DNA from 2 places in the Delftia sp. genome. Region 2 is predicted to be linked to the other one. Evidence: riboswitches for the same ligand, from Rfam matches in the RefSeq annotation. Region 2 holds a riboswitch; the other holds the start of a gene.
The links. Region 2 has a riboswitch for glycine ahead of gcvT (glycine cleavage system aminomethyltransferase GcvT). Riboswitches for the same ligand answer to the same signal wherever they lie in the genome.

Region 1: another riboswitch for glycine. It lies ahead of AC5I49_RS00010 (D-amino acid dehydrogenase); the one in region 2 lies ahead of gcvT (glycine cleavage system aminomethyltransferase GcvT).

What each region holds. Positions count from the first base shown of each region.
Region 1 covers NZ_JCABYI010000001.1:2,497-18,263, reverse strand. Annotated here, with positions in the region: gene recB (exodeoxyribonuclease V subunit beta) at 1-3,547, shown strand, start outside; gene recD (exodeoxyribonuclease V subunit alpha) at 3,544-5,694, shown strand; gene AC5I49_RS00035 (glutathione S-transferase family protein) at 5,711-6,373, opposite strand; gene AC5I49_RS00030 (hypothetical protein) at 6,490-6,849, shown strand; gene AC5I49_RS00025 (copper chaperone PCu(A)C) at 6,946-7,473, shown strand; gene AC5I49_RS00020 (PhaM family polyhydroxyalkanoate granule multifunctional regulatory protein) at 7,616-8,560, shown strand; gene AC5I49_RS00015 (FIST signal transduction protein) at 8,642-9,877, shown strand; gene AC5I49_RS00010 (D-amino acid dehydrogenase) at 9,919-11,250, opposite strand; glycine riboswitch at 11,344-11,454, opposite strand; partial or broken gene AC5I49_RS00005 (beta strand repeat-containing protein) at 11,843-15,767, shown strand, end outside.
Region 2 covers NZ_JCABYI010000020.1:187,994-203,760, forward strand. Annotated here, with positions in the region: gene gcvP (aminomethyl-transferring glycine dehydrogenase) at 1-1,571, opposite strand, end outside; gene gcvH (glycine cleavage system protein GcvH) at 1,643-2,017, opposite strand; gene gcvT (glycine cleavage system aminomethyltransferase GcvT) at 2,153-3,286, opposite strand; glycine riboswitch at 3,345-3,463, opposite strand; glycine riboswitch at 3,479-3,590, opposite strand; gene AC5I49_RS11710 (fatty acid--CoA ligase) at 3,760-5,364, shown strand; gene AC5I49_RS11715 (LysR family transcriptional regulator) at 5,380-6,309, opposite strand; gene AC5I49_RS11720 (DMT family transporter) at 6,408-6,899, shown strand; gene AC5I49_RS11725 (sensor histidine kinase) at 6,951-8,597, opposite strand; gene AC5I49_RS11730 (Lrp/AsnC family transcriptional regulator) at 9,056-9,511, shown strand; gene AC5I49_RS11735 (helix-turn-helix domain-containing protein) at 9,517-10,284, shown strand; gene AC5I49_RS11740 (VOC family protein) at 10,370-10,726, shown strand; gene AC5I49_RS11745 (amino acid permease) at 10,777-12,258, opposite strand; gene AC5I49_RS11750 (LysR family transcriptional regulator) at 12,516-13,406, opposite strand; gene AC5I49_RS11755 (MFS transporter) at 13,498-14,961, shown strand; gene AC5I49_RS11760 (AraC family transcriptional regulator) at 15,022-15,767, shown strand, end outside.

The sequences.
Region 1 (15,767 bases), on a different contig from region 2:
CCTGATCGAGGCCGTGCAGTGCTTTCGTGGCGAGGCCGAACCTGCGCCCCACGACGCCTTCCTGCACGCGCTGCGCGAGGCCTACCCTGAAGGCGCGGCCCGCGAGCGCGCGGCCTGGCGCCTGGCCATGGCCGCCGAATGCATGGACGACGCGGCCATCCACACCATCGACGCCTGGTGCCAGCGCATGCTGCGCGAGCATGCCTTCGACAGCGGCAACCTCTTCGACGAAACGCTGGAGCCCGACGAAAGCCAGCGACAGACCGAGGCCGCGCAGGACTACTGGCGCCAGCAGTGCTACCCGCTGTCCGACGAACTGCTGGACGAGGCCCTGAAGATCTGGCCCCACGTCGATGCCCTGGTCGAAGACATGCGTGCCCTGCTGCGCGAGCCCCCCGTGCTCGGTGCGGGCGAGGGCAGCCTGGCCGACTGCCTGCAGCGCGCCATGGAACAGCGCCGCAGCCGCCTGCTGGCCCTGGCAGCCGGCTGGGACGACAAGGCCCAGCGCCTGCAGCGGTGGTTGGATGGACAGCTCGACGGGCAGGGCGCGTTGTGGGACAAGCGCAAGCTGCAGCCCGCGCGCTACACCGGCTGGCTGGCCGCGCTGGCTGACTGGTCGCGCGCCCCGCTGGACGGTCCGCTGGCGCTGACCGAGGCCGCGCGCCACCGCCTCAGCCCCGAAGGCCTGGCCGAGGCCTTCAAGGGGGCGGCCGGCGATGTGCTCATGCCGCTGGAGCTGGCCGAGCTGCAGGCGCTGCTGGTGCAGCTGGAGCAATTGCCGCCCGTCAGCGTGGCCGTGCGCCTGCATGCGGCCGCGCGCGTGGCGCAGCGGCTGGCTCACCTCAAGCGCCAGGCCGGCAGCTTCGGCTTTGCCGACATGCTGCAGCGCCTGGACACGGCCCTGGCCGGCGACAACGGCGCCGTGCTGCGTGAGCGCATCCTGGCCCAGTACCCGGTGGCGCTGATCGATGAATTCCAGGACACCTCGCCGCTGCAGTACCGCCTGTTCGACCAGATCTACCGCACGGCGGCCAACGACCCGCACAGCGCCCTGCTGCTGATCGGCGACCCCAAGCAGTCCATCTACGGCTTTCGCGGCGCCGACATCCACAGCTACCTGCAGGCGCGCCGCGCCACCGAGGGGCGCCACTACGTGCTGGGCACCAACTACCGCTCCACCGAGGCGCTGGTGGGCGCCGTCAACCATTGGTTCGCGCAGGCCGAGCAGCGCCCGGGCGAGGGCGCCTTCATGTTCCGGCGCGGCAGCCACAACCCGCTGCCGTTCGAGCCCGTGGCCGCCCAGGGGCGCAGCGAGCAACTGCACACGCGCGACGGCGCCATGCCCGCCCTCACCGTGGCCTGGAGCGCGGGCCGTGACGAGGACACCGGCATCCCCCTGCCTTTGTCGGCCGACGAGGTACGGCGGCGCTTTGCGGCCCATTGCGCCGAGCAGATCGTGCAGTGGCTGGCCGACCCGCAGGCCGGCTTTGTGCAGCCCGATGGCCGCCTTGTGCGCCTGCGGCCTGCCGACATCGCCGTGCTGGTGCGCACGGGCCGAGAGGCGGCCACCGTGCGCCGCGAACTGCAGGCACGCGCCGTGGCCTCGGTCTACCTGTCGGACCAGGATTCGGTGTTCGCCAGCGACGAGGCCCATGACCTGCTGTACTGGCTGCGCGCCGTCGCCGCGCCGCTGGATGCCCAGGCCGTGCGCGCGGGCCTGGCCACGCGGCTCATCGGCCTGTCGCTGGACGAGCTGGCCTGGCTGGCCGCCGACGAGGAAGCCTTTGACGCGCGTAGCGAGCAGCTGCGCGAACTGCACAGCATCTGGCTGCGCCTGGGCGTGCTGGCCATGCTGCGCCAGACCCTGTACCGGCTGGACCTGCCCGCGCGCTGGCTGCAGGACCCGGCCCTGGGCGGCGAGCGGCGCCTGACCAACTACCTGCACCTGGCCGAGCTGCTGCAGACCGCCAGCGCCCAGCTGGAGGGCGAGCAGGCCCTCATCCGCTGGCTGGCCACCCAGATCGAGGCGCCGGGCAGCGGCAGCGAAGAGCAGGTGGTGCGCCTGGAAAGCGATGCCGACCTGGTCAAGATCGTCACTGTGCACAAGAGCAAGGGCCTGGAGTACCCGCTGGTCTGCCTGCCGTTCGCAGGCAGCTTCCGCCCCATGGAGCGGGCCAGGACGCCGTTCCTGACCCTGTCCGCGCAGGAGGGGGTGGAAGACGATGCCGCCCCGGCCCGCCGATTGCTGCTGGACTTCAGCGACGAAGACCTGGCCCAGGCCGACCGCGAGCGGCTGCGCGAGGACCTGCGCCTGTTCTACGTGGCGCTCACCCGCCCGCGCCATGCGCTGTGGCTGGGCTTGGCCCCGCTCAGGCGCGGCAACGGCAAGGCCTGCGTGAACGAGCAGGGCGCCGCCGGCTACCTGCTGGGCGGCACCGAGCCGCGCTCGGCCCAGGGCTGGCTTGACGGCCTGCGACAGCTGTGCGGAGAAGACCCGCACATGGCCTGGCGCGATCTGGACGCCGAGCCGCTGCAGCGCACGCGCTGGCAGCCGCCGGACGCTGCCACGCCGCTGCACGATGCCCGGCCCTACGACGCGCGCTTCGACACGCGCTGGGGCATCGGCAGCTTCTCTGCCCTGGTGCGTGCCATGGCCGCGCCCAGCCTGCCCGTGCTGCCCGTGGCCGTGCAGCGCCCGGCCGAGGATGAGCAGGCGCTGGAGCCTCCGCCATCGCCGGAACTGGCGGACATCGCCGGCCTGGCGGGCCTGCAGCCCCTGCAGAATGGACCGGCCGGCGGGCCTGCGGTCTGGCACCGCTTTTTGCGCGGCCCCGTGGTCGGCAACTTCGTGCACGACCAGCTGGAATGGCTGGGCGGCGAAGACTTTGCCCTGCCCGTGGACGGCCAGGGTGCGCTCGCTGATCGCCTGGTGCGCCGCTGCGAGCGCGCGGGCCGGGGCGAGCAGGCGCGTGACCTGCTGGCCTGGCTCACGGCCGTGGTCCACCAGCCGCTGGCGCCGCTGGATGTGACGCTGGCCACGCTGGGGCCGCAACTGTCCGAGATGGAGTTCTGGCTGCCCGCGCGCCAGCTGCCGGCCGAGCGCATCGACCAGCTGTGCCGGCGCTTCATCCTGCCGGGGCAGGAGCGGCCCGCGCTGCCCCAGCGCTCGCTGCACGGCATGCTCATGGGCTTTGCCGACCTGGTGTTCTGCCACGAGGGCCGCTACTGGGTGCTTGACTACAAGAGCAACCACCTGGGCCCGGACGGCGCCGCCTACGGCCAGGAGGCCTTGGCCCGCGCCATGCTCCACCACCGCTACGACGTGCAGGCCGCCCTCTACCTGCTGGCCCTGCACCGGCTGCTGCGCAGCCGGCTGGGCACGGCCTACGAGCCGCAGCGCCAGCTGGGCGGTGCGCTGTACTACTTTCTGCGCGGCATCGATGGCCCGGCCGGTGGCATGCATGCCATGGCGCCCGAGCTGCCCTTGCTTGATGCGCTCGATGAACTGCTCGGTCCCGGCCGCGCCAACGCGGAGGAACTGCCATGAGCCCGCGCCCCCGTTCGCGCACCATCGATACGGCCACGCTGGACCTGTTCGATGAACGGCCGGGCGGCGACTCGCTGGGCGGCAAACCGCCGGGCTCCGTGCCGCCAGACACCAATGAAGTGCTGGCCCTGCTGCGCCGCTGGGCCGACGCGGGCCTGCTGCGCCGGCTGGATGCGGCGCTGGCCTCCTTCGTCGCCGGGCAGGATGCGCAGGCCGGGCCCGCCTTGCTGGTGGCCGCCGCGCTGCTGGCGCAGATGGAGGGGCGCGGCCACAGCTGCCTGCCCCTGGCGCCGCTGGCCGGCCACCCCAACGACGTGCTGGCCTGGCCGGCCGATGCGCTGCCCGCGCAGCAGGCCCTGTGGCAGATGCTGCCTGCGCGCCTGTCCGGCTGGGTTGCGGCGCTGAGCGCCAGCCCCGTGGTGCGCGTGGTGCACGGGGAGCAGGTAGATGGACAGGGTGGCAGCGAGGACCTCGGCCAGCCCCTGGTGCTGGCCGGCGCAGACGGCCCCGCGCCGCTGCTGTACCTGCGCCGCTACTGGGACTACGAACGCGCCGTGGCCGCCCACGTCATCCAGCGCACGGCGGCGCAGGCCGTGGCCGGACAGCCGCTGGACGAAGCCCAGGCCCGGCGCTGGCTGGACCGGCTGTTCCCGCCTGTGGCGGACGGTGGCCCCGTGGACTGGCAGAAGCTGGCCTGCGCGCTGGCGCTGCGCGGCCGGCTGTCGGTGATCACGGGCGGCCCCGGCACCGGCAAGACCTATACCGCCGCACGGCTGCTGGCCCTGCTGTTTGCCACGGCGCCCGACGCCGGCCAGCTGCGCGTGGCCCTGGCCGCCCCCACGGGCAAGGCGGCCGCGCGCCTGAAGCAATCGATCGACGGGGCCTTGCTGCAATTGCAGGGCAGCATGGGCGGCGAGATCGACTTGGCGGGCCTGGTGCAGCGCATGGGTGCGGCGCGCACCCTGCACTCCATGCTGGGCGCGCGGCCCGATACGCGGCACTGGGGATTCCATGCAGGGCGGCAGCTGGACGTGGACGTGCTCATCGTCGATGAGGCCTCCATGGTCCACCTGGAGATGATGGCGGCGCTGCTGGAGGCACTGCCGGCCGGCGCCCGCCTGGTGCTGCTGGGCGACAAGGACCAACTGGCTTCGGTGGAGGCGGGCGCCGTGCTGGGCGACCTGTGCCGCGATGCCCAGGCCGGGCGCTACCTGCCCGACACGCTGGACTACGCACTGCGCGTGGCCGGCCAGCGGCTGCCGCCGCAGTTCGCGGCGCCCGACGGCGATCGTGCGCCAGCGCTGGCGCAGCACACCGTCATGCTGCGCGAGAGCCGGCGCTTCGGGGGCCCCATCGGCCAGCTGGCACACGCCGTGAATGCCGGTGAGGCGGTGAAGGCCCAGGCCCTGCTCGATGCCGGCACGCAAGCCGGCGCAGGTTCCGAGCTGTGGGAACGCCATGGCGGCGGCGTGCACGCCGTGACCGAACTGGCCGTGCACGGGCGCGGCGGTCTTGCCAGCTATGCCCTCTATGCCCAGGCGCTGCAGGGCCGGCCGGATGCGGCCGGCGCCGACGAGGCAGCGCACCGCGCCTGGGTGGTCGATGTGCTGCAGGCCTTCGAGCGCTTCCGGCTGCTGTGCGCCGTGCGCGAGGGGGACTGGGGCGTGTCCGGCCTCAACCGGGCGGTGGAGCAGGCCCTGGAAGCGCAGGGCGCGATCCGCCGCAGCGGCGAATGGTATGCGGGCCGGCCCGTCATGGTCACGCGCAACGATGCGCAGCTGGGCGTGTTCAACGGCGACATCGGCATTGCGCTGCCGGGAGCGCACCAGGGGCAGCCAGGGCAACTGCTGCGCGTCTACTTCCTGCAGGGCGACGAATTGCGCTCGGTCGGCGTCAGCCGCATGGCCCATGTGGAGACCGCCTTCGCCATGACGGTGCACAAAAGCCAGGGCTCGGAGTTCGAGCACACCGCCCTGGTGCTGCCCTCGCGCGGCGGCAGCGTGCTGGGGCGCGAGCTGGTCTACACCGGCATCACGCGCGCCCGCCAGGCCTTCTCGCTGTTCTCCGAGGTGCCGGGCCTGCTGGCCTCGGCCGTTGGCAGCCCCACGCAGCGCGCCAGCGGGCTGCTGCGCTGGCTGCAGGAGTGAGTGAAGGCCCCGCGCCTCAGGCCGGGGTCTTGTCGCTGGCGTAGCGGGCCATCATCAGCGCCGTATTGGTCTTGCGGTCGGCATTGACCTGCTGCACCGTGGGCCGCTCGGCCATGCGTGCCAGGTACTCGCGCACGGGCAGGTCGGCCAGAACGTCGCGCCCGCCAACGATCTTGCTGGCCGCGCTGACCAGGGGCAGGTGGACGATGGCGCAGCAGTCGGCCAGCGTGAAGCTGTCGCCCGCCACAAAGGGTGAGAAACGCGCGAGTTTGGCGAAGGCCGCCACGTTCTTGTCGAGCTGGGCCAGCGTGCGCTCCCGGGTGGAGTCGCTGACCTGGCCGCCGAAGAAGGCCTGCGGGTAGAGGATGCGCGCCACCAGCTCCAGGTGCAGGTCCAGGTACACGCACAGCTCGCGCACCTTGGCGGCCTCGAAGGCGTCGGCCGGCAGCAGGGCCGGCGAGGGCGACAGCGTCTCCACGTACTCGACCATGGCGGCCGACTCGCACAGGCCCCGGCCGTCGTCGATGCGCAGGTAGGGCACCTTGCCCAGCGGAGAAAGCGCCATGTCGGTCTCTCCCAGCCAGGCCAGTTCCTCGTTGAAGGGAAGCTGCTTTTCCAGCAGGGCCAGCTTGACCTTGTTGTAGTAGTTGCTGGCCGCGAATCCGCACAGGGTGAGCATGGGTGTCTCCTAGGGTGTTGGTGAGGGCTGGGGGATGCGCCTGCGATGGTAGGGGCGGGCAGGGCCTGGCGGGGTCACGGACATGACGTCCTGGGGCAGACCCCTAGAATGACGCCATGCCGCTTCGCCTGCCCTCCACCTTGGCTGCCTGCGCCCGCTGGGCGCTGGGCCTGTGGCTGTGCGTGGCGCTGGCATCGGCGTTTGCGCCGCTGGCGCGTGCCTCGGGCTGGGAGCGCCTGTGCTCGGCCGCTGGCGAATCGGTCTGGATGCCCTCGCCAGCCGGTCAGGACGATGCCCTTGCCGGCAGCCACGGCATCGACTGCCCGCTGTGCCTGCCCCCGCTGGCGCCGCCGCCCGCCCGGTGCAGTGCGGCCCCGGCACCGCTGGTGGCAGATGCGCAGCCACGGGCGCACCCGGCCTCCGTCCACAGCGTGGCCATGCCGGCCCTGCCCCAGGCCCGCGCACCGCCCCGGTGACTCCCGGATTCACTCCCGCTTCCTTCGCTTGGCCAACCCTTTTTGCAAGGCACGAAGACCGTGCCGCAATGCATTGAAATTTCTGGAGAAACCGTGATGACACTGCGTCAATGGACCACCCCTTTCCTGATCGCCGCCTCCCTGTCCATGGGCCTGGCCCATGCCCATGCCGATGCGGCCCATGTCAAGGCCGACGCCGCCTGGGCGCGTGCCAGCGTGCCGGGCCAGCAGGCCACGGGCGCCTTCATGCGCCTGACGGCCGAGGAGCCGCTGCGCCTGGTGGGCGTGGAGTCGCCCGCCGCCGGCGTGGCCGAGGTGCATGAAATGAAGATGGAAGGCGATGTGATGCGCATGCGCGCCATCGACGGCCTGGACCTGCCCAAGGGCGTGGCCGTGGACCTGAAGCCCGGCGGCTACCACGTCATGCTGCAGCAGCTCAAGAGCCCGCTGCTCAAGGACAGTCAGGTACCCATCACCCTGGTGTTCAAGGACGCCAAGGGCGAGACCTCGCGCCTGAGCCTGCAGGTCCCCGTGCGCGCCATGGCGCCCGGCGCAGGTGCGGCATCGGCTGCGCAGGGCGGCGCGCATGGCGGACACGGCGGACATGCCGGCCACTCCCACTGAGCTTTTTGTCATCCACCGGGTTTGTGCGCAGCGGGCCGTGCATGACTTGCGATGGACTTGGCGTGTGCCTGGGTTAAGCTGAGCGCATGGCCGGTGTGCTTCACCGGCATGTTCTTCCAACCCAGTCCTAGCGAGTGCTGCCATGAGTGATGCGTCCTCCTTCGGTTTCGGCAAGTTCATCCCCGGTTTCGACTTCCTGCAGGGCCTGGCCCAGAGTGCAGGATCGGCCACCGCCCGGCCCCTGGGGCGCCTGCCCGAATGGGTGGCGCCCACGGTGAGCATCGAAGAGGTGGACAAGCGCATCACCGAACTCAAAGCCGTGCAGTTCTGGCTCGACCAGAACGGCAAGGCGCTGGCCGCCACCATCCAGGCCCTGGAAGTGCAGCGCATGACGCTGTCCACCTTGCAGGGCATGAACGTCAGCATGGGCGAGCTGGCGCAGGCCTTCCAGTTCCCTGCAGCCGCAACCGCCGCGGCCACCGCTGCGGCCAAGGGCGCCGCCAGCGCGGGGCAGGGCGACCTTTCGGACTGGCCCATGTCCTCGGCCGCCAGCCGGGCGAGCAAGAAGGAAAAGCCGCAGCCCGAGCCCGCACAGGCCGCTGCCGCGCCGCCTGCAGCCCCCGAGGCGGGCAAGGCCGCCGACAGACCCGCAGCCGCGGAGACTGCGGCGCCCAAGGACGAGTCCGCCCAGGCCGCCGCCATGGGCCAGGCCATGCAGTGGTGGGGCGCGTTGACCCAGCAATTCCAGCAGATCGCCGCCAAGGCCATGGCCGAGCCCATGGCCCCGGAGGCCGTGGCGGCCGCCCAGCGCGCCACCGGCATGGCCGGTGACCTGGCCAAGGCCACCATGGACCGCATGGCGGCACAGGCCAGCGCCTTTGCTGCGCAGGCGGGCAAGGCGGCGGCGGTCTCCCCTGCCAAGGCGGCGTCCGCAAAGCCGGCGGCCAAGGCTGCGGCGCAGGCCGAAGCCCCCAGGACCGCTGCCAAGGCTCCCGCCAAAGCGGCTGCCAGGAAAACCGCTGCAAAGGCTGGAGCCAAGGCGCCGGCCGCCAGCAAGCCGGCAGCCAAGAGCCGGCCGGCGCGTTGACCGATCGGGCCGGACCCATGGATGCGCAAGGCCCCAGCCACCCGCAAGCCGGGTGCTGGCGGGGCTAGAAAGAAGGTTGGTATGTCGTTGTTTCCTGTAGGCCATGCCAGCCATTCCGACTGGCGCGCCGCGGCCGACGCGGTGCTGCAGCAGCTGCGCTTGCAGATGGCCGGGCCCGGCCACGCGCAGCGGCCCCGTCTGGGACTGGTGTACCTGTCCCATGCGCATGCCGCCCACGCACGGCCGCTGCTGCAGCATCTGGCCAGGGCCCTGCCCCATGTGGCGGACTGGGCCGGCTGCTCGGCCGGCGGCGTTCTGGCCATGTCGCATGAGTACCTGTCAGGAACCGCGCTCGCGGTGATGCTGCTGGATGTACCGGCCGCCCACTACCGCCTGTATTCGGGCCTGGCGCCCCTGCATGCGCCTGGCGGCGAGGCCGGCTTCACGGCCCATTCGGCCCTGGTCCATGCCGCAGGCGGCCAGCCCGAGCTGGCCGAGCTGCTGTACGAGCTGTCCGAGCGCACCGAGTCCGGCCTGCTGTTCGGCGGCGTGGGCGATGACGGGGAAGATGGCGTGGAGGGCGTGCAGATCGCCTGCCGTACCGAGGATCTGCATGCGCAGCATGCGGACGCGCGCGGCATTTTTCGTGGCGGCTTTTCAGGCGTGGCCTTCGGTGCCGGCGTGCCCTGCATCACGGGCATGGCCCAGGGCTGCGTGCCGCTGGGCGAGGGGCTGGAGATCACCGAGGCGCGCGGCGCCCTGGTCACCGGGCTCGATGGCGATCCGGCCCTGCAGCGCCTGCTGCAGCTGCTGGGCGTGGAGCTGGAAGGCAGCGACTGGCAGCCCGCGCTGACCACGGTCCGCACCACGCTGGCGGCCATTGCGCCGCCGGGCCGGGGCCTGGCCCACGGCGTGCTGACCGAAGAGGCCCAGGTGCTGACCCTGGTTGGCCTGGACCCGCTGCGCCAGGGCGTGGCCCTGTCATCGGCCGTGGAGGCCGGGCATTCGGTGATCTTCTGCCGCCGCCAGGCCCAGGTCGCGCGCCAGGAACTGCTGCAACTGGGCGCTGCGCTGCGCGATGCGGCGGAGCCCGAGGAGGCGGCGCCCGAAGGCGAGGCACAGCCCCGCATCCGTGGCGCCATCTACATCAGTTGCCGGGGCCGCGGCGGCGGCCTGTTCGGCGGCCCCGATGCCGAACTGCGCACCCTGCGCCACGCACTGGGCGATGTGCCATTGATCGGCTTCGTTGCCGAAGCCGAGATCATGGACGCCCGCCTGCACCGCTTCGCCGGGGTGCTGACGGTGTTCACTGCCTAGGCGTCGTACACGTCGTACACGTCGTACACGCCGTCCGCACCTCAGACCGCGCGCGGGCGCACCGTGCCTGCGCTGCGATCCGGGTCCATGGCTGCGGCTCCCAGAAAATCGAAATCCACGGCCGGCCGCCTGCCGCTGACCAGGTCGGCCAGCGCCATGCCGGAGCCGCAGGCATGGGTCCAGCCCAGCGTGCCGTGGCCGGTGTTCAGGAACAGGTTGGCGATGGGCGAGCGTCCGATCAGCGGCACATTGCTGGGCGTGGCGGGGCGCAGGCCGCTCCAGAACTGGGCGCGGCCGGTATCGCCGGCGCCGGGGAACAGCTGCTGCACGCGCCGCACGATGGCCTCGCAGCGCACGGGGTCCAGGTTGCGGTCGTAGCCGTTGAACTCGGCCGTGCCCGCAATGCGCAGGCGGTCGCCTTGCGCGCCCGTGTAGCGCGAGAACACCAGCTTGAACTCGTCGTCCGTGAGGCTGACCTGATAGGCCTTGGCGGGGTCCAGCACCGGCAGGGTCACGGAGTAGCCCTTGGCCGGGTAGATGGGCAGGCGCAACCCCAGCGGCTGGGCCAGCAGCGGGCTGAACGAGCCCATGGCCAGCACATAGGCGTCGCCCTGGATGCGTTCATAGCGGCCATCGGCATTGGTCACCTCCACATGGTCGATATGGCGGCTGGCGCCCGCACCCGTGGTGCGCAGCGCCGTCACGTGGTGGCTCTGGCGGAACTGCACGCCCGTGGCGGCGGCGATGCGCGCCAGCTCGCGTGTGAAGAGGTTGGCGTCGCCTGATTCATCCTCGGCCGTATAGGTGGCGCCCGCTATCTGCCCGCGCACATGGGCCAGGGCCGGCTCCAGGCGCACGGCTTCGTCGGCATCGATCAGGCGGCGGTCGCAGCCCAGGGCCTGCATCTGCTCGGTGGGCTTGAGCGCGCCCTCGAACTCGCGGGCGTTCGTATAGAAGTGCAGGATGCCCTGCGTGCGCTGCTCGTACTGGATGCCGGTGTCGGCACGCAGCTGCTGCAGGGCCTCGCGGCTGTAGGTGCCCAGGCGAACGATCTGCTGGATGTTGTGGCGCGTGCGCGCGGGCGTGCAGTTGCGCAGGAAGGACAGGCCCCAGAGCCACTGGCGCATGTCGGCGCGCAGGCGGAAGAGCAGGGGGGCGTCCTGCCGGCCCAGCCAGCCCAGCAACTTCAGCGGTGCGCCGGGGTTGGCCCAGGGCTCCGCGTGGCTGACCGAGATCTGCCCGCCGTTGGCGAAGCTGGTTTCGGCGCCGGGCGCGGCCTGGCGGTCGATGACGGTCACTTCATGACCGAGGGATTGCAGATAGTAGGCCGACGTGGTGCCGATCAGGCCGGCTCCGAGAACGATGACGCGCATGACGATGCCCTTTCAAAGGCATGTGCCGGGTCACGCGAAAGCTGGCCGCTATGGTCTGGATAGCAGGCAGCCGGCGTCCGTCGTGACGCAGCTGCCGCTCCCCCTGTCCTTGGTACCTGAGAGATTCACCACCATCCATGGGAACGGGGCTTGCTCCTTCGGTGCGCCGCACATTGCGTGCGGCGGCTCTCCAGACGGCATGTTGTGTTTGCAGTACGGAACCTGAGCGTGTATGGGAGTTTGCGCCTTCGGTGAGGCTCGGCACCGTGGCGCCCGCCTGCTCTCCTGCAGGGGCGATTCTATGGGGCTTGCGCAGCCAGCTCCAGTCGTATTGGGGATACCACCAGTTACCTGTATGTGGTGTGGCTGATTCAGGGTATTCCCTAGATCGCTCAAGCGCCTCCCTCGTAGCGCTGGTACGAGTCTCTGGCTTCATGTAAAAAAACTATTGAAATAGAAAAAAACATGATTTAGCCTATCGATATGTGCAGTGGTTTGTCAGTGCATGTTCTGGTCGATTGGACCTGCATGGGTTAACCATGGGTTGTATATATGTCTGATAGGCGACTTACCGTTGCACAGGTGCGGGTCCATGGAAACTGGTCCGTCACTGAAAAAATACAAGCACGGTGAATATGGTTTGTCGAGGGAGGAATGTTTTGCGTCGCAAACCCGACTGAAGGTGTGTCCGCTCAATGGGCAGTGGAGCAGCGCGCAAGCGTTGATGGAAATCCGCCTTTTTTTGATTGACGCGCAGGATCTGCGCGAAAAATTTTGCTTCCAAACTCACCGGCTGCAAGGTGAGTTGTGGGCTCGTGATTCAAATAGAACTATCCGAGGTACGGCGATGCAAATGCGCTGGGTACAACTGATGGCCATTGCCATTGGGAAAATCATTTTCCTGTCATATCTCCTTGAGAGAACGGGGAATATCATGCATGCTCTCAATCGCCTGCCTGGTTCGGCATTTTTTCGCAAGTGGCGTGCAGCGAAGTGCCTTTTCTCTTTGCTGCTGCTTTCATGCGCGGGTATCTCATCCACGGCACTGGCGGCGACCATCGTCTTCACGGTCACCGACAACAGCGACGCTCCCAATGCCAATGCAACGACACCAACCACCTGTGTCAGCACGCTGGGGGGCACCTTTGCTGGCGCATGTACGCTGCGAGCGGCCATTCAGGCAGCCAACTACACGCTGCAAACGCTGGATCCGAGTGCCGATGTTTCCATCGTCTTTGCGCCGACACTGACCACGTCGGTACGGACCATACAGAGCGGGACATCCAAGGATGCGGCGGGAAACCTCCATCCGTATGTCGACAATCAGACGGTTTACGTGCGCTGTGCCAATACATTCATCAGCGGAGCCCAGTCCGGCGCCGTGACGGGAGCCACCAATGCCTGTGGTCAAACCCAGATGATCAGCGGCGGCGATACGGGCACCACCACTGGTGCCGGTGGTGCCTGGTACTGGCTCAAAGGCACCGTGCCAGCCGGCACGGGCTCGTTGACCATCGATTTCGGGGGAGTCATACAAGTCCAGAACTGGGCGGACTCCCCCTGGGAAACTTTTTATCTTGGTGGGAAGAACATCACGCTCACCAATTCGCCCAATATGACCTGTGGCGAAGCGGTATTCGTCGTTGGCTCCACGGCGAACAATATCACCATTGATCGCGTCGGCCTGGTGAATGTGGCTCCAACCCCTGCTGGAGAGGGGACGCCGTTCAACTGCGAGCTGTACGCGGAGATTCATCAAGGCGCACAAAACGTATTCTTTACCAATAGCACGATCAATTCCGCGATATGGAATGGAAATTACGGCAATAACAAGGGCTCGGCCATTTCCGTTGCCGCAAGCAACGGTACAGGAGGCACGGTTTCCAACATTGTTGTCGATAATTTCACGGTAACGAATCTGCCCAACCCTATCGGGGGAATGCAGCTCGAGCAGTTCTTCCAGGTCATGTCGAACATGACCGTCAACGGATTGACGATCAAAGATTCGAATATCGCACTGAGCCCGACTGGTGGAAATGCGCCCAGGGCCGTGGTGTCGGTTGATGGAACGATCAACCTGGACAATGGAACTGGTCTTGCCGTGACGGGTAATACCTTCTCGCTGCCTATTGCCGCCTATACCACTTCATCGCCAATGCATGTGTCGGCACCAACGTTGAATATGGCAGCCTCAGGCACGACGCAGGTAGTGACGGTGACCGATAACAACTTCACTGGCGGCGGGGACGGGGTGAATATTGGTGGTACGGGTACGGCACCAGGGTTGATTGGCAACAACAAGATGACAAGCCAGTCGAGAAGTGCCATTCGTGTCACTGCGCGTGATTTCTTCAAGATTTCTCAGAACACGCTGTTTTCCGTGCCTGTGGCTGCAAACTCAGGTATCAGCTTGCAGACGACGGCCAATGGACAAACCGGATGGACCCCGACCCTTGGCGTTGGCGCCAGTGACACCGCCGCCTGCACCTGGACATTCAATATCACGGCAAATGCCAATGCGAGCGAGCCGGCACCGTATACGGTGGAAGCCTTTTGGTCGCCGACCGGCGCGGGCGTCAACGATGCGCAGGTCTATCTGGGCTCAGGGACCATGGCCGGAGCCTCGGGAACGCTGACCGTTCCTTCGTATCTCAGCGGCCAGGTGCGAGTCACAGTGACGGACAGCAATTCCGGTGGAGCACAAACCTCACAGCTTTCAACGGCGGCAAACGTCACCGGTTTTCCCTGTGCCCTGAAATCCGGCGTTCTGGCGACGACCAACAATCAACCTGTCGGCAGCAGCGACTTGCTGGAGGTCTACATTGTTGATGGCCAAGGCAATGCCTGGACGGGGGGCAGTGACACCGTCACCTTCGCAGCGCCGCCTGCAGGTGTCACGTTCAATGGCGGCTCCGCCGCAGTCAGCTGCACGACCGACTCCAGCGGAAAGTGCGCGTCTCCCATCAATGCCAGCAGCAGTGTCGCCGGAACATTCACGACACCCGTGACCTTGTCGTCGTCAGTCGCTGGTGCCACGTTCTCCAATCTTCCATTGGGTGGAAGTCCGGTATCTGGCGCAGTGACCTATCAGCCTTCGCCGGTTGCTTACAGCTTCACCGGACTGCCGGCCAGCACGACCGGTTCTGAAATCGCCGCGAGTCCGCCATCGATTGTGGCCAACGGCGTCTCCACCAGCACCTTGGCCGTGCAGTTGAAGGATGCTTTAGGCAACCTTGTCACCACCTGTACCGATACGGTGGCCTTCACCCTCAATGCGGGGACGCAAGGCGTTCCTGCCGTCAGCGTCACGGGCTGCAGTGCCGGCATGTACACGGGGACGGTGACATCGCCGGTGCTGGTCGGCAGCGGAACCTTCGGGTTCACCATCAACGGGTCTGCGGCTGTTGCCACCGCAACGATCTCCTATGCGGCCGCAACGCCGAGCACGAGTGCATCGACGATAGTCGCCACTCCGGCATCGATCGTGGCCAACGGCAGCTCCACCAGCGTGCTGCGCGTGCAACTGGTCGATGCCAGCAGCAATCCGATCAACACGTGCACGAACACGGTGGCGTTCACCCTGAACGGCGGAACGCAGGGAACGCCGAGTGTGGGCGCGGCCTCGTGTACTGCCGGCATCTATACGGGCACCGTCACATCGCCCACGGCGGTCGGCAGCGGGATCTTCGGATTCACCATCAACGGCTCTGCCGCAGTTGCTACGGCTTCAGTGAGCTACACGGCGGGTCCGCCAAGTACCAGCGCCTCGACCATCGTTGCGAGTCCGACCTCGATCATTGCCAATGGCACTGCAACCAGCACATTGACGGCGCAGCTCAAGGATGCGTCAGGCAATTCGATTTCGACCTGTGCCAACACGGTGGCCTTCACGCTGAACGGCGGAACACAGGGCTCGCCTGCGGTCGGCGCGGGGTCGTGCAGCGCAGGGGTGTACACGGCCACCGTCACGGCACCTACCGCAGTCGGCAGCGGCACCTTTGGCTTCACCATCAATGGCTCGGCCGCCACGGCTACGGCTGTGGTGAACTACACGGCCGGCCCGCCCAGCAATGGCGCGAATGGAAACCTGATCAGTGCCAGTCCGCTCAGCGTTGTCGCAGACAACACTGCCACGAGCTCGATCAGCGTGGCCCTGCGCGATGCCAATGGCAATCCCGCCACGGATACGGTGGCGCACACGATTGTCTTCACCAAAACGGGCGTGGGCACGACCACGCCGGCCGCACCCACGTGCACGATCGCGGCCAACGCCAATCCGGCCACCTGCTCCGTGACGGTGAAATCGGCCACGGTTGGCACCGCAAGCTTCACGGCAACGGACAACGGAACGGCCGTGAGCAATGGCAGTCCGGTATCGGTCAACTTCATTGCCGGGCCGCCCAGCAATACAGCCAGTGGCAATCTGCTCAGTGCCACGCCGCTCTCGGTGATGGCCGACGGTACGAGTACCAGCACGGTGACCGTCGCACTGCAGGACGCCAATGGCAATGCAACCG
Region 2 (15,767 bases):
GTGGCGTTGAGCTTCATGGTGCAGGAGCCCAGCGGGATCATGCTGCGGTCCAGCGCCAAGTCCTTGTCCGACAGCTGGCGGATGTAGCGCAGCATGGCGGTCTCGGAGCGGTGGGTGTTGAACACCGGGTGCGTGAGGAAGGCGCTGCTGCGGCGCAGTCCGTCGGGAATCAGCGGCTCCACGCCCTTTTCGAAGGCGGTGAAGCAGGGCAGGGCCTGGCCGTCCCGGGCGAAGATCTTCCACAGCAGCTCGACATCGGCGCGCGTGGTGGTCTCGTCCAGCGAGATGCACAGGTATTCCTTGAAATACACGCGCAGGTTGGCGCCCAGGGACACGGCACGCTCCACGATGGCCTGGGTGGCCGCGCCCGTGTGCAGGCTCAGCGTGTCGAAGCTGGGCGCCTCGCGCAGCGGCGCGCCCAGCTCGGCCAGGCCGCGCGCCAGGATGGCCGTGTACGAGGCCACGCGGCGGGCGATGCGCTCCAGGCCCTCGGGGCCGTGATAGACGGCGTACATGCTGGCCACCACGGCGGGCAGCACCTGGGCCGTGCAAATGTTGGAGGTGGCCTTTTCGCGGCGGATGTGCTGCTCGCGCGTCTGCAGTGCCAGGCGGTAGGCGGGCTTGCCGTGCACGTCCACGCTCACGCCGACCAGGCGGCCGGGCAGGGAGCGCTTGAACTCGTCGCGGCAGGCCATGAAGGCGGCGTGCGGGCCGCCGGCGCCCATGGGCATGCCAAAGCGCTGGGTGGTGCCCACCACGATGTCGGCACCCCATTCGCCGGGCGGCGTGATCAGGGTCAGCGCCAGCAGGTCGGTGGCCACGATGAAGGCGGCCTGCTTTGCATGGGCCTTGTCCACGTCGGCGCGCAGATCGTCGATGCGGCCGCTGGTGGCAGGGTACTGGGCCAGCACGGCGAAGTAGTCGCCCTCCATCAGCTGGTTCCATTCCTCCAGCGAGTTGGCCAGCAGCACCTCGATGCCCAGCGGCGCAGCGCGCGTCTGGATGACTTCGATGGTCTGGGGGTGGGCATCGCCGGCCACCACGAAACGGTTGCTCTTGCTTTTGACGGAGCGCTTGGCCAGCGTCATGGCCTCGGCGGCCGCCGTGGCCTCGTCCAGCATGGAGGCGTTGGCAATCGGCATGGCCGTCAGGTCGCAGACCATGGTCTGGAAGTTGACCAGGGCCTCCATGCGGCCTTGCGAGATCTCGGCCTGGTAGGGCGTGTAGGCCGTGTACCAGGCGGGGTTCTCCAGAATGTTGCGCAGGATGACGCCGGGCGTGTGCGTGCCGTAGTAGCCCTGGCCGATGAAGCTTTTGAGCAGCTGGTTGCGGCCTGCCAGCGCCTTGAGTTCGGCCAGCGCCTGGGCCTCGGTGGCCGCTGGCGGCAGCGCCATGGGCTGGTGGCGCCGGATGGAGGGCGGGACGATGGCGTCGATCAGCGCATCGCGCGATGCCGCGCCGATGGCGCTGAGCATGTGGGCCTCGTCTTCGGGCGCGATGCCGATATGGCGGGCCACGAATTCGGTGGCGTTCTCGAGGGCGGCAAGGGGCTGGGTGGAGGACATCAGCATGGAGGGACCTGTCTCAAAAGCTGAAAAGCGCCAGGGCGGGCCCTGGCGCCCGTCCTGGCCGGAAAGTGGCGTCAGTTGCTCTGGGCAAAGGCCGTGTAGGCGGCTTCGTCGAGCAGCGCGGCCAGCTGGCCTGCGTCGCTGAGCTTGACCTTGAAGAACCAGCCTTCGCCCAGCGGGTCGCTGTTGGCCAGGGAGGGGTCGTCGCGCAGGGCCTCGTTGACTTCGACGATCTCGCCGCTGACGGGCATGTAGACATCGGCGGCGGCCTTGACGGACTCGACCACGCCGGCCACATCGCCCTGGTTGAAGCTGGTGCCCACGGCGGGCAGGTCGACGAACACCACGTCGCCCAGCGCGTCCTGCGCGTGGAGGGTGATGCCGACGATGGCCGCGTCAGGGTTGGCGGCGTTGATCCACTCGTGGTCCTTGGAATACTGGATGCTCATGGCTTGCTCCGATAGAAACTGAAAAGAAACCTGTGAAAGGCGGTTTGAGAAAGGTCAGTGCGCACTGTAGCGGCATGCGATGGCAGGAAAAACGAATCCGCCGAACTCGATCCACGCCAAGCGCGCAGGCTGTCCTCAACCGCGGTGATAGCGGGGCGCCACGAAGGGCGTGGCCTGCACCTGCATGGGCACGGCCTTGCCGCGCACCATGGCCTGCAGCGTGGTGCCGATGGCGGCGCTGCCCGGCTCCACATAGGCCAGTGCCACGGGCTGGTTCAGCGTGGGCGACAGCAGGCCGCTGGTGACCTGGCCGACCTTGCGGCCGCCGGCATCCAGCAGTTCCGTGCCTTCGCGCACGGGCACGCGCTCCAGGGCCACCAGGCCCACGCGCTTGCGCGTGAGCAGCTCGGGCGATTGCAGCTGGGCCAGCACGGTGGCCGCGCCGGGAAAGCCGCCTTCGCGCTCGCCACCTGCGCGGCGGACCTTCTGCACGGCCCAGTTCAGGGCGGCCTCGGCCGGGGTGGTGGTCGTGTCCAGATCGTTGCCGTACAGGCACAGGCCGGCTTCCAGGCGCAGCGAATTGCGCGCGCCCAGGCCCACGGGCCTGACTTCGGGCTGGGCCAGCAGGGCACGGGCAAAGGCCTCGGCGTGGCTGGCGGGCAAGGAGATCTCGAAGCCGTCCTCGCCGGTATAGCCGCTGCGCGCGATGTACAGCTCGGCCCCCTCCCAGTCGAAGTGGCCGCCTGTCATGAACACCAGGCCGGCCGTGTCGGGCAGCAGGCGCTCCATGGCGGCTGCGGCCTGCGGGCCCTGCAGCGCCAGCAGGCCCCGGTCGAACTGGGGCTCGATTTCACAGCGCTGGCCGATGCGGGCCTGGATGTGCGCCAGGTCTTCATGCTTGCAGGCGCCGTTGACGATCAGGAACAGGTCGTCCTCGCGGCGCACGAACATCAGGTCGTCCAGAATGCCGCCCGCCTCATTGAGCAGCAGGCCGTAGCGCTGGCGGTGTTCGCCCAGGCCCAGCACGTCCATGGGCATCAGCGACTCCAGCGCGGCCCCGGCGTCGGCACCGCGCAGGCTGATCTGGCCCATGTGCGAGACATCGAACAGGCCTGCCGCCTCGCGGGTGTGCAGGTGCTCGGCCATCAGCCCCTGCGGGTATTGCACGGGCATGGAGTAGCCGGCAAACGGCACCATGCGCGCGCCCAGTTCCTGGTGCAGGTCGAACAGCGGGGTCCTGAGCAGATCGGTGGTGGAGGCAGCGGACAAGGAGGGCTCTCTTTCAGGCAAGGAACAAGGCATAACGCCATCCCGGTCCTCCGGGATGTGCTGCCCTGCTGTCCGCTTTACCTGAGAGATTCACCCGCACCTTCCATGCGTGGGGCTTGCTCCTTCGGTGGATGGGGCACACCGCCGTGCCCTGCATCTCTCTCCAGCTAGGAACGCCTGCGGCCGTGGCGGCAGGCGGTGCCAGTCCTTTTGCCTGAGCGTTCGGGGCGAACCCTGCGCCTTCGGCGGTGCCGCTGCCTGCGACCGTTGCGGCCGGGCGGGCACTCTCTCCTGACCGGCGCATTCTAGCTGCGGCCAGCGTCCGCGCGGCTTCGGGATTTCCGCGGGCCGGCTGCAACTCCATGCGCTTGCCTGCATGGATGCATTTGCAAATTGCATAACTGTCTAAAAAATCTCCTACATTGAGGTGCATCGATATATGAAATCTCGTGAGCGAGAAGGAAGAAGCGCACATGCAGCAGACGCTGGGAGACACATTGGCCTGGCCGGCACGTTACCTGCCGAACAAGGAAGCCCTGGTCGCGTGGGAGGGCGGCGAGCGCCGCGCCTGGACCTACGCCCAGCTCGATGCCGAAGTCAACCGCCACGCCCATGGCCTGGCCGAGCTGGGCATAGGCCATGGCGACGTGGTCGCCGCCTTCCTCTACAACACGCCGGCCTTTGTCTTCACCATGCTGGCGGCCGCGCGCCTGGGCGCCATCTTCAACCCCATCAACTACCGGCTGGCGGCGCAGGAGCTGGCCTTCATCCTCAAGGACGGCGCAGCGCGCGCCCTGGTCTTCGAGCACGAGGGCGGCGAGGTGGCCGCACGCGCCCAGGCCCTGCTCAAGGCCGAAGGCGGCGGCACTGGCGCAGGCATCGAGCACTGGATCTTTGCCGACGATGCCCCGGCCGACCCGCTGCCGGTCTGGGCCACGCAGCGCCTGTCCGCCCTGGCCAGGGGCCGCAGCAGCGCGCCGCCCCAGGCCCATGTGCGCGAGAGCGACCCCTGCATCCTCATGTACACCAGCGGCACCACGGGCCGGCCCAAGGGCGTGCTGCATACGCACCGCAGCAAGCTGGCGCACAACGCCCTCATGCACCAGACCATGCAGTTCACGCGCGACGACGTGGGCCTGGCCATGGCGCCGCTCAACCACACGGCCGAGCTGCACACCAGCTTTCTGCCGCGCCTGCAGGCCGGCGCCACCCAGGTGCTGCTGCGCCGCTTCGACGTGGCCGAGGCCTGGCGCCTGATCCGCGAAGAGCGCGTGAGCTTCTTCTTCGCGGCGCCCACCATGATCACCATGCTGCTGGCCGACCCCATCGCCTCGCCTGAGCAGGCGCCCGCGCTGAGGCTGGTGGAGTACGGCGGCGCCTCCATGGCGCCGCACCTGATCCGCGAATGGACGCGCAAGGTCGGCAGCGACCTGGTCCAGGTCTACGGCACCACGGAAATGGGCCCCTGCATGTCCGTCCTGCTGCCGCGCGAGCAACTCTCGCACGCGGGCTCGGCCGGGCTGCCCTCCATGGGCCATGACCTCATCGTGGCCCGCTTGCGCGAAGACAACGCCCCCACCGACCCGGCCGAGGCCTGCCTGCCCGGCGAGGTGGGCGAAATCCTCGTGCGCGGCCCCTGCATGATGGCCGGCTACCTCAACCGCCCCGACGCCAACACCCGCGCCCTGGCGCACGGCTGGTACCACACGGGCGACCTGGGCCACATCGACGACGACGGCTACCTCTGGATCCGCGACCGCATCGACTACATGATCAATTCGGGCGCCGAGAACGTCTATCCCCGCGAAGTGGAAGACGCCCTGGTCGAGCATGCCGATGTGCTCGAGGTCGCCGTCATCGGCGAGGCCGACGAGCGCTGGGGCCAGATCGTCGCCGCCCACGTGGTCGCCAAGCCGGGCGCCACGCCCACGGCCGAGGCGCTGGACGCCTTCCTGGTCCACGGCGACCGCCTGGCTGCCTACAAGCGCCCGCGCCGCTACCACTTCCGCGAAGCCCTGCCCAAGACGGCCAGCGGGAAGATACAGAAGCAGTTGCTGAGGGTGGTGGTGGCAGCCTGAGGCTGCGGCCTGCGCTTACTTCTGTGTTTGCCCCTGCGCAGTGCAGCACTGCGCCATCGAGTTGCGCAGCCACCGATGCATGGCATCCCCCTGCTTGCGCACATGCCAGGCCTGCTGGTAGGCAAACCGGGGCAGCTCCAGCGGCGGAGCGAAACGGCGCAGCGTTTTGTGGCGGCGCAGGTCACCGATGGCGCGGCTGCCCACGGTCAGCACGAGGTCGGTGCCTGCCAGCACCTCCAGCGCCGCGCTCCAGTGGGGCAGGGCCAGCACCACGCGGCGGCTCAGGCCTTGGGCGGCCAGCGCCCGTTCGATCTCCTCGCTGGCGTCGGGCCGCATGGCCAGCATGACGTGCGGGCGCTGCAGCCAGTCCTGCAGTGACAGCCCGCCGCGTGCCGGCAGCACGGCCTGGTCGGCCACGCTCACGAACTGTTCCTGGAACAGATCCTGCACCTCGATGCCCTCGGGCAGGTCGGGTGCGTCGGGGAAGGGGCCCAGGGCCAGGTCCAGTTCGCCATCGGCCAGCTGGGCCAGCATCACCTCGCGCGTGGACTGGCTGATGGCCAGGTCCAGCCCGGGTGCGTGCTGGCGCAGATGCCGCATCAGCGGCGGCAGCACGATGCGTGATGCGTAGTCCGACAGCGCCAGCCGCAGCCGTCCGCGTGCGTGGGCCGGGTCGAACTCCGCCTGTGCCAGCAAGCCGTTGAGGCTGCCCAGCGCATCCGCCAGCGGTTGCACCAGGCCTTGCGCGCGTGCCGTCAGCGCCATGCGGCCACCGCGCCGCACCAGCAACGGGTCGCCCAGGTGCTCGCGCAGCTGCGCCAGCGAATGGCTCATGGCCGGCTGGCTCTTGTGCAGCCGCAGGGCCGCGCGCGTCACATGTTTTTCGGCCAGCAGGGCGTGCAGGGCCAGCAGCAGGTTGAGGTCGATACGGCGCAGTTCATCCATGCCATGAATATAGACCGTGCACACAAATGATTTCCATCAACGTGCTGGATGCGAGAGCATGCAGGCATCGATTGACAGAAGAAGAAAGGTCTTGCCGCATGACAGGTAAAAGCACATTCACCGCCCTTGCTCCCGTGGCCCTGGCGCTGCTGGCGGGGGCTATCCTGCCATTCCAGGCTGCCAGCAATGCCCTGGTGGGCCGCCTGCTGGGCCACCCGCTGTGGGGCGCGCTGGTCTCGCTGGCCGTGAGCGTCATGGTCGTGGTGCCTGCACTGTGGGTGCTGCGCGCGCCCGCTCCGGCCATGGCCCAGGCGGCAGCGGGGCCATGGTGGCTATGGATAGGCGGTGTGCTGGGTGCCATCTATGTGGCCAGTGCGGCGGCCGTGACACCCAAGCTGGGCGCAGGCGGCTTCCTGGTCTGCGTGGTGGCGGGGCAGATCGTGGTCTCGGTGCTGGTGGACCATTTCGGCCTGATGGGCCTGGGCGCCAGGCCGGTCAATTGGTCGCGGCTGGCAGGGGTGGCGCTGATCCTGGGCGGCGTGTTCCTGGTGGTGCAGGGCGGGACGGCCCGTGCAGCGGCGGCCCCATGAGCGCCGCGAGCACGCCCTGCTTCAGGGGCGAAGGCCCCGGCCTTGCCCGCGTCAGGCGGGCATGCCCGGCGGCACGGCGGCCGGCCTTGCCGCTGGCGGACGTTCCTGGCGGGCATCTGCCGTGCCGGGCAGGAACCGGCCCAGCCGGATGACAAAGCAGGCCCCGCCTCCGGCAGCCGGCTGGAAGAACGCGTCGCCTGCGTGCAGCCTGGCGATGCGCCTGACCACGGACAGGCCCAGGCCATGCCCGTTGACGTGCCGGGTGGCGCTTGCGCGTTCATAGGGCTCGAAAACCTGTCTTGCCGCTTCGGGCGCAAGGCCCGGTCCCTGGTCGCTGACGGAAATCAGCAGGCCACCGGACGCATCGCAGCGGGCGGCCAGGGTGATGTCGCCCGCCTTGGCATATTTGATGGCGTTGCCGACAAGGTTGGAGATGGCGATGCGCACCAGGACAGGGTCGCATTGCCATTGCTGCGGGCCTTGTTCCAGATCCAGTTTCAGGCGATGCCGCCGGGACCAGCCGACGAGCTCTGCAGACTCCTCCAGGAGTTCATCCAATGGCGTCTGCTCCAGTTGCAGCCGGAACGCGCCCGCGTCCAGCCGGTCGTTGATCAGGCAGGTGTCCACCAGGGTCATCAGCCGGCGCGAAGCCCTGCGTATCTGCGACGCCTGCTCGATGAGGGAGTCCGCGTCCGTCGTCGGGAACGTCTGCAGCTCGGTCGCGGCGCCGTCCACGATGGTGAGCGGGGTGCGGAACTCGTGGTTGATCATGTTGAAGAACTGGCGCTGTTCCAGCCGCATCTCCCGCTCGCTGTGCAAGGCCGTCTGCAGGGCCTGCTGGGCCGTTTGCAGCTGTGCGGTGCGCTGCAGCACCTTGGACTCCAGCTCGCGCTCGGCCGCCTGGGCGCGTGACAGGGCCTGCATCCGCTCACTGCGCAGGGCGCGCTCCGCCACCCGCGTGCGGTTGGTCACCGCCATTCCCAGCAGGATGGCCTCGGAAACACGCCCGGCAAACCACAGCATCTGGGCCGATGGCAGCGCGACATCGGGCAGCAGGCCCTGGGTTCTCAGCAGGTTCAGGATGCCCAGGGCGGATGGCACGGCAAACGCCAGCGCGCCCGGCAGGTATTGCCACTGCCTTCGGACCACCAGCAGGTACAGCACGAAGACGGCGCCGAATGATGTGGACACCAGGGCCGTGAACACCACGGCACGCGAGATCTGCGCATAGCCACCCAACAGTGCCAGGCCCAGTGCGATGGCATTCAGCCAGGCCACCACGCTGAAGAGGTGCGCAGCCCAGATCCAATGGCGGCGGAACTCGAACAATTGGCTGAAAAACACCGTCGCCACCACACAGAAGCTGCAGTAGGCGATGGACAGCGCATGCTGGGGCTCGTCGGCGCCGGGCAGCCACAGGCCTTCGGGCCGGTAACGGAAAGCAGCGTAGGCAAAACCGGCTGCCAGGAGCGCGGCGCAAAGAATGTAGAGCCTTTCCCTGAGCCAGCACCACAGGATCAGGCTCATCAGCGTGATGGCCAGGGCCGAGCCCATGTACGCGTAAAGCAGCATGGCGGCCGGCGCCATGCTCCTGCCGGGAAAGACCGCGATGCCCTGGGCTGCCTGGGGGTTGGGCAGCCAGCGGGTGAGCAGTGCCAGAAGCGCTGCGGCTGCCAGGGCTTGCGCCAGCCATCGCATTGCAGAATCCGTTGGCCAGTGCCTCCGGCGGCCTTCGGTGGGATTGTCTTGGGTGTGGATCAAGGGGCCGATTGGTTGATGTGGCGAGCGCCCATGCATGCCCGACGTCAGGGTCAGTGCATGGGCGTGCACGTTTGCGGGAGGCATTGTGCACCGGCCGCCGTTGCGGGAAAGCGCTGCCGGGTGTCTGCGGATGCCTGCCGGGTGCCCCAATGCAACAGGCCGCCCCACTGCGGATAAGCGGGGCGGCCTGTAACGGGTTCCTGAGGGGATCACGCATCCGGGCGCTGGCGGTAGTCGGCGGGGCTGGGTGAATGGTTTTGCTGCGCCGGTAAGCGTGCTCCCATGCAGACAAGTGTGCGCGTTTGGCCTCAGAAAATGCTGCTTTATTTCTTCAAAACAGGCGTTGCTACAGAAAATTATTCTGCACCTGCCTGTTTTGCAGTAGATTGCCGGCCATGGACATCCTCGACAGAAAGATTCTTTCCGCCCTGCAGGCCAACGCGCGCGCCAGCCTGCAGGAAATCGGCGCGGCCGTGGGCCTGAGCGCCTCGCCCTGCTGGGCACGCATCAAGAAGCTGGAAGAGGCGGGGGTGATCGAGGGCTATACCGTGCGCCTGAACCCGCTGGCGCTGGGCCTGGGCGATACGGTGCTGGTGCAGGTCACGCTGGACAGCCATTCGGACAACACGCTGGAGAAATTCGGCGAGATGCTGGCGACCATTCCCGAGGTGGTGGAGGCGCACCTGGTCTCGGGCGAGTACGACTACCTGCTGCGCGTCGTCGTCAAGGACACGCGCGACTACGAGCGCCTGCTGCGCGAGAAGCTCTACAAGATCAAGGGCATACGCCACAGCCAGTCCAGCTTTGTGCTGCGCACGCTGAAGAAGGCGGACCTGCCGCTGGGGGTCTGAAGTCCATGCCCTCTGGCCAGGCGCCGCCGCCCGCTCCCTACCGCGAACACTCCCCGCCGCCCGCCTTGCAGCCGCACTTCCAGTGCCTGTGGAGCAGCACCGTGGCCCCGGACTATGCCGGCGGTTTTCTCGTGGTGCCCGATGGCTGCGTGGACATCGTCTGCAAAGGCGGGCGGCTGCTGGCCGTGGGGCCTGACAGGGTGGCTGCGCGGCCTGCGCTGGTGCCGGGGTCCGAGGTATGGGGGGCGCGCTTCGGCCCCGGTGCGGCCAGCGCCTGGCTGGGCCTGCCCATGGACGAGATCGTGGGGCAGGCGGTGGAACTGGGCGATCTGCTGGGGCCGCGCGCGCGGGAGTGGTTGCATCGCATCAACGATGCGCAGCCGGGCGCAGGGCAGGCCGTGTTCATCCATGGACTGGTGCAAATGGGCCGCGACGCCCCGGAGCCCGACCGGCAGGCCATGCAGCTGTTCGGTGTGGCGGCTGCAGCCGGGCGGGACGAATCCGGTGTGCTGGCCGCCATGCGCGCGCAGCTGGACATGTCCGAGCGCAGCCTGCGCCGCCTGTGCCACGCGCAGTTTGGCTACGGCCCCAAGACGCTGGAACGCGTGCTGCGCTTTCAGCGCCTGCTGGCCCTGGCACGGTCTGACCGGCAGGCAGGTCTTGCGGCCCTGGCGGCGGAGGCCGGCTATGCGGACCAGGCGCATCTGTCGCGCGAGGTGAGGGCGCTGTGCGGCATCACGCCCCGCGCTGCCCTGCAGCAACTGCTGGATTGAGCGGCCCGGCTGGCCGTTTTGTTCAAGATGCCATGCCCCTGCGTGGCCGATGATGGCGGCCTACCGACATTCAATGGAGCATCACATGGGCATCAGGGGCAACAACCACCAGATCGACAACATCGAATTCAACGTGGCCGACATCGCACGCAGCAAGGCGTTCTACGGCGAGGCCTTCGGCTGGACCTTCACAGACTATGGGCCGAGCTACACCGAGTTCAGCGACGGCCGGCTGACGGGCGGCTTCACCACGGGCGAGGAGGTGCGGCCCGGCGGCCCGCTGGTCATCCTCTACGCCGACGATCTGGCCGAGGCGCAGCGTCGCGTGCAGGCGGCCGGGGCCGTAATCAGCCGCGCGGCGTTCGCGTTCCCGGGTGGCCGCAGGTTCCACTTCACCGATCCGGACGGCTACGAGCTGGCCGTGTGGTCGGCCGATGCCTGAAAGACGACAGCCCGCATCTGCGGGCTGTTTTCATGGGGACTGGGAGGGCGTCAGTCGACGTTGGAGCCCAGCTGCATGTCCTTGTACTGCACGATGTGCGTGCCCTTGACCAGGCGGTAGCCGCCCCAGATCAGCAGGAACAACGGCAGGCCGATATAGGTGGCGACCACGCCGGTCCAGTCGATGCGGTCTGCCATGAAGGCCTCGTAGTTCTGGCCCAGCGTGATCACCATGCACAGCACGAAGGCGAAGATGGGGCCGAACGGGAACCACGATGCACGGTAGGGCAGCCGGTTCAGGTCCAGGCCCTGGGCCTCGTAGCCCTTGCGGAAGCGGTAGTGGCTGATGGCGATGCCCAGCCAGGCGATGAAGCCCGTCATGCCCGACAGATTCAGCAGCCAGATGTAGACCAGCTGGGGGCTGAAGATGTTGGTCAGAAAGCACAGCGCAGCCACGACCGTGGTGGCCAGCAGGGCCATCGTGGGCACGCCGCGCTTGTTGACGTACGAGAACATGCGCGGCGCCATGCGCTGGCAGGCCAGCGTGTAGAGCATGCGCGTGGAGGCGTACATGCCGGAGTTGCCGGCCGACAGCACCGAGGTCAGCACCACGGCGTTCATCACGGCGGCGGCCGACAGCAGGCCCGCGCGCTCGAAGACCAGGGTGAAGGGGCTGACGCTGATGTCGCCCAGGTCGTTCTTGAGCAGTTGCGGATCGGTGTAGGGGATCAGCAGGCTGATGACCAGGATGGCCAGGACGTAGAACAGCAAAATGCGCCAGAACACCTGGCGCACGGCGCGGGGCACGTTCTTGGCGGGGTTCTCGGATTCGCCAGCGGCAATGCCGATCAGCTCCGTGCCCTGGAAGGAAAAGCCCACGATCATGGCCACGCCGATCAGCGCCGAGAAACCGCCTGCAAAGGGCGCATCGCCCTGGCTCCACAGGGCAAAGTTGCCCCAGATGCCTTCAGGCGCGCCGCCCCGCACGATGCCCAGGATCATGAGCACGCCCACGCCGATGAAGAGGATGACGGTGGTCACCTTGATGGCGGCGAACCAGTACTCGGCCTCGCCGAAGCCTTTGACCGAGATGGCGTTGAGGCCGAACATGATGGCCAGGAACAGGGCGCTCCACAGCATGCCGTTGCCGTCGGGGAACCAGTAGGCCATGACCAGCTGGGCGGCCACCAGGTCCACGGCAATGGTGACGGCCCAGTTGTACCAGTAGTTCCAGCCCAGCGCGAAGCCGAAGCCTTCGTCCACGTAGCGCGCGCCGTAGGTGGCGAACGAGCCCGAGACGGGCAGGTTCGCGGCCATTTCGCCGAGGCTGGTCATGAGGAAGTAGACCATCAGGCCCACGATCATGTAGGCCAGCAGGGCGCCGCCGGGGCCGGCCTGCGAGATGGTGGCGCCCGAGGCAACGAAGAGGCCGGTGCCGATGGAGCCGCCGATGGCGATCATGGACAGATGCCGCGCCTTGAGTTCGCGCCTGAGTGCGGTGGGAGCGGCGTTCTTGGAGTTGTCTGCTGCCATGGATGTGTCGATGGTTGGATCAGATCCCGCGTGGCCGCTGGCCGGCGCGGGGGCAGGAATGCAAAACAGGTAAAAACAAAAGAGCCGCGCTGTCGCGGCCCCATCAAGGTGCATGCACCACGAAAAGGCGTGATTGTCCGAGAACGCAGCCATCGTGGAAAGGCAGCAGTTTAATCTCCCTTCACCCGCATAAGCCGATCTGAATCAGCACCCACTGTGTGTGCGGCGCCACGCCAGCTCGGCTGGCCGCTGCCGCCTCACCACTGTGTCTGCGCCAGCAGCAGTTGTGCCAGTGCCTTGATGCGCGGCGAAGCCTGGCGCGTGCGCGGGTAGACCAGGGACAGCTCGCGGGCGCGGCCTTCGTGCTGGGGCAGCAGCCGCACCAGCCTGCCCGCCTGCAGGTGCTCGCGCACCGCGAACTCCATGACCTGGGCCACGCCCAGGCCGCCCAGCGAGCCTTCCACCAGCGGATCGCCGCTGTCGAAGGTCACGGTCTGCGGCGCCGGCCAGTCCAGCATCTCGCCGTTGCCCGCCAGGAACTGCCAGGGCACGCGCCGGCCCAGGTAGTGGTTGTAGACGGCCATGCAGCTGTGCTGTGCCAGCTCCTGCAGCGTCTGCGGCGTGCCGCGCGCCGCCAGGTAGGCGGGCGAGGCCACGGTCACCCAGCGCAGCGGCGGCAGGGCGCGGGCGATCATGCGGCTGTCTGCCAGCGGGCCGATGCGCACGGCCGCGTCAAAGCCTTCTTCCACCATGTCCACCATGCGGTCGGTGAAGCTGGTGTCGATCTGCAATTGCGGATGCTCGCGCAGCAACTGCCCCAGCAGCGGCACCAGCACGATGCGGCCCAGCATGGACGGCGCCGTCATGCGCAGCACGCCGCTGGGCGCGCAGCGCCGGTCGCTGACCAGCTGGCGCGCCTCCTCCAGCCCGGCGATCAGCGGGGCACAGCGGTCCACCAGCGCGCAGCCGTCTGGCGTGAGCGACACGCTGCGCGTATTGCGGTGCAGCAGCCGCGTGCCCAGGTCTTTCTCCAGCTGCGCCACGGCGCGCGATATGCGGGACTGGCTGGTGCCCAGCAGGCTTGCCGCCTGGGTGAAGCTGCGGCTTTCGGCCACCTTGATGAGCAATTGAACGGCGTTGAGGTCCATGGCGATGGCAGGTTTGATTGATTCGATTTTGCATAAGAAAAATGAATATCTGATGTTTATCTTCAGAAATGCATTAATTAGGATCGCTCCCATGCTTGTGAACGACTCCCCCGCTGGCGCCCTGCGCCACCCGCGCGCCGCGCTGGCGCTGCTGTCCCTGTCCCAGTTGCTGATTGCGCTGGATGCCACCATCGTCTTCGTCGCGCTCGACGCCATGGGCCAGCAGCTGCAGATGGATGCGCACCACCTGCAATGGGTGGTCAGTGCCTACAGCGTGGCCTTTGGCGGCTGCCTGCTGCTGGGCGGGCGCTGTGCGGACCTGCTGGGCAAGCGGCGCATGTATGTGGCGGGGATGGCGCTGTTCGGCCTGGCCTCGCTGGTCGGCGGCTTCGCCTCCCAGCCCTGGCAACTGGTGCTGGGCCGCGCAGGGCAGGGCGTGGCCGGGGCGCTGCTGTTTCCGGCCACGCTGTCGCTGATCAACACCTTGTATGCGGCCGGGCCCGAGCGCAATCGCGCCCTGGCCGTGTGGAGCATGGCGTCGGCCGGCGGGCTGGCGGCCGGCGCGCTGCTGGGCGGCGTGCTCACGCAGACGCTGGGCTGGAACTGGGTGCTGTGGGTGCTGGTGCCCGTGGCCTGGCCGTGTGCCATGGCGGCGCTGCGCTTTCTGCCGCCCTCGGCCCAGACCGGGCGCGCCGCGCCGGGCCAGGGCTTTGATCTGGCCGGCTGCCTTAGCGTGACCGTGGGCAGCAGCCTGCTGGTGACGGCCCTGGTGCAAGGCCCTGAATGGGGCTTTGCCAGCGCCGCCACTCTGGGGACGCTGGCCGTGGCGATCGCGGCGTTGGCGCTGTTCTGGCGCATCGAGGCCCGCATCGCCTCGCCGCTGATGCCGCTGTCCCTGCTGCGCGTGCCCAGCCTGCGCTCGGCCATGCTGCTGACCATGATCTTCATGAGCAGCTTTGGCGTGCAGTACTACTTTCTGGCGCTGTACTTCCAGCAGATCTACGGCTGGAGCCCGCTGCAGGCCGGCCTGGCCTTCCTGCTGCCCACGGCGGTCTGCACGCTGGGCATCCGCTGGGCCGAACACTGGCTGCACCGCTCCACGCCGCGCACCGTGCTCATGGGCGGCTGGGCCGCAGGCACCCTCGGCCTGGCCTACATGGCCTGGGCGCTGCCGCTGGGTGGCAGCTATGTCTGGCTGGTGCCCGGCTTCGTGGTGCTCAGCCTGGGCCAGGGCGCGTGCTGGACCGCCATGTGGGTGGTGGCCGGCCAGGGCGTGGTGGCTGCGCAGCAGGGCGTGGCCTCGGGCATTGCGGCCACGGCCCAGCAGGTGGGCGCAGCAATGGGGCTGGCCTTGCTGGTGATGGTGGCCACGGCGCCGCTGGCCGGCATCACGGCGCCCGATGCGCTGCGCGAGGCCACGGCCCGGGGGCTGCAGCAGGCCGAATGGGGTGCCGCGCTGATCGCGCTGCTGGGGTGGGTGGTGTCGGCGGCCATGCGCCGCTCACCGGCAATCCAGTCCGTGCCGGGCGCGGAGCAGCCTGCCTGCTCGCCTTGAGGTCACTGGCCCGCAGTTACCATCTGCGGCGGCTTTGCACACCCCTCACCACCAACCCACATGGCAGAAACGAGCATCTCCAGCGACTGGGTCCGGCATTCGCAGCTGGGCGCAGGCCTGGAGCGCATCGAGGCCTACTTCGGCGGGCACGGCTATGCGCCCCACAGGCACGACACCTACGCGCTGGGCCTGACGCTGTCCGGCGTGCAAAGCTTTGCCTACCGCCGCAGCCAGCGGCACAGCCTGCCCGGTGGCGCCATGGTGCTGCACCCTGACGAATTGCATGACGGCCACGCGGGCACCGACGCGGGCTTTCGCTACCGCATGGTCTATGTGGAGCCGGCCCTGATCCAGCAGGTGCTGGGCGGCAGGCCCTTGCCTTTCGTCGAGGGAGGACTTTCGGCTGATCCCCGGCTCAAGGCTGCGCTGCTGCCCTTGCTGCAATGCCTGGACGAGGACCTTGAGCCGCTGGCACGCGACGATTCCCTCTACGACCTGGCGCTGGCCCTGGAGGCCGTGGCCGGGCGGCGCAAGCTCAGGCGTCTGCCGGACCTGGTGGCCGTGGAGCGGGCACGCGCCTGCATCCATGATTCGCTGGAGCAGGGCGTAACCCTGGAGGCGCTGTCCCAGGCCAGCGGCCTGGACCACTGGCGGCTGTGCCGGGATTTCCGCGCGCTCTACGGCACCAGCCCCTACCGCTACCTGAGCATGCGCCGGCTGGACACCGTGCGGCGCCTGCTGCTGGCGGGGCAGCCCGTGGCCGAGGCTGCCCTGCAGGCCGGGTTCTTCGACCAGAGCCACATGGC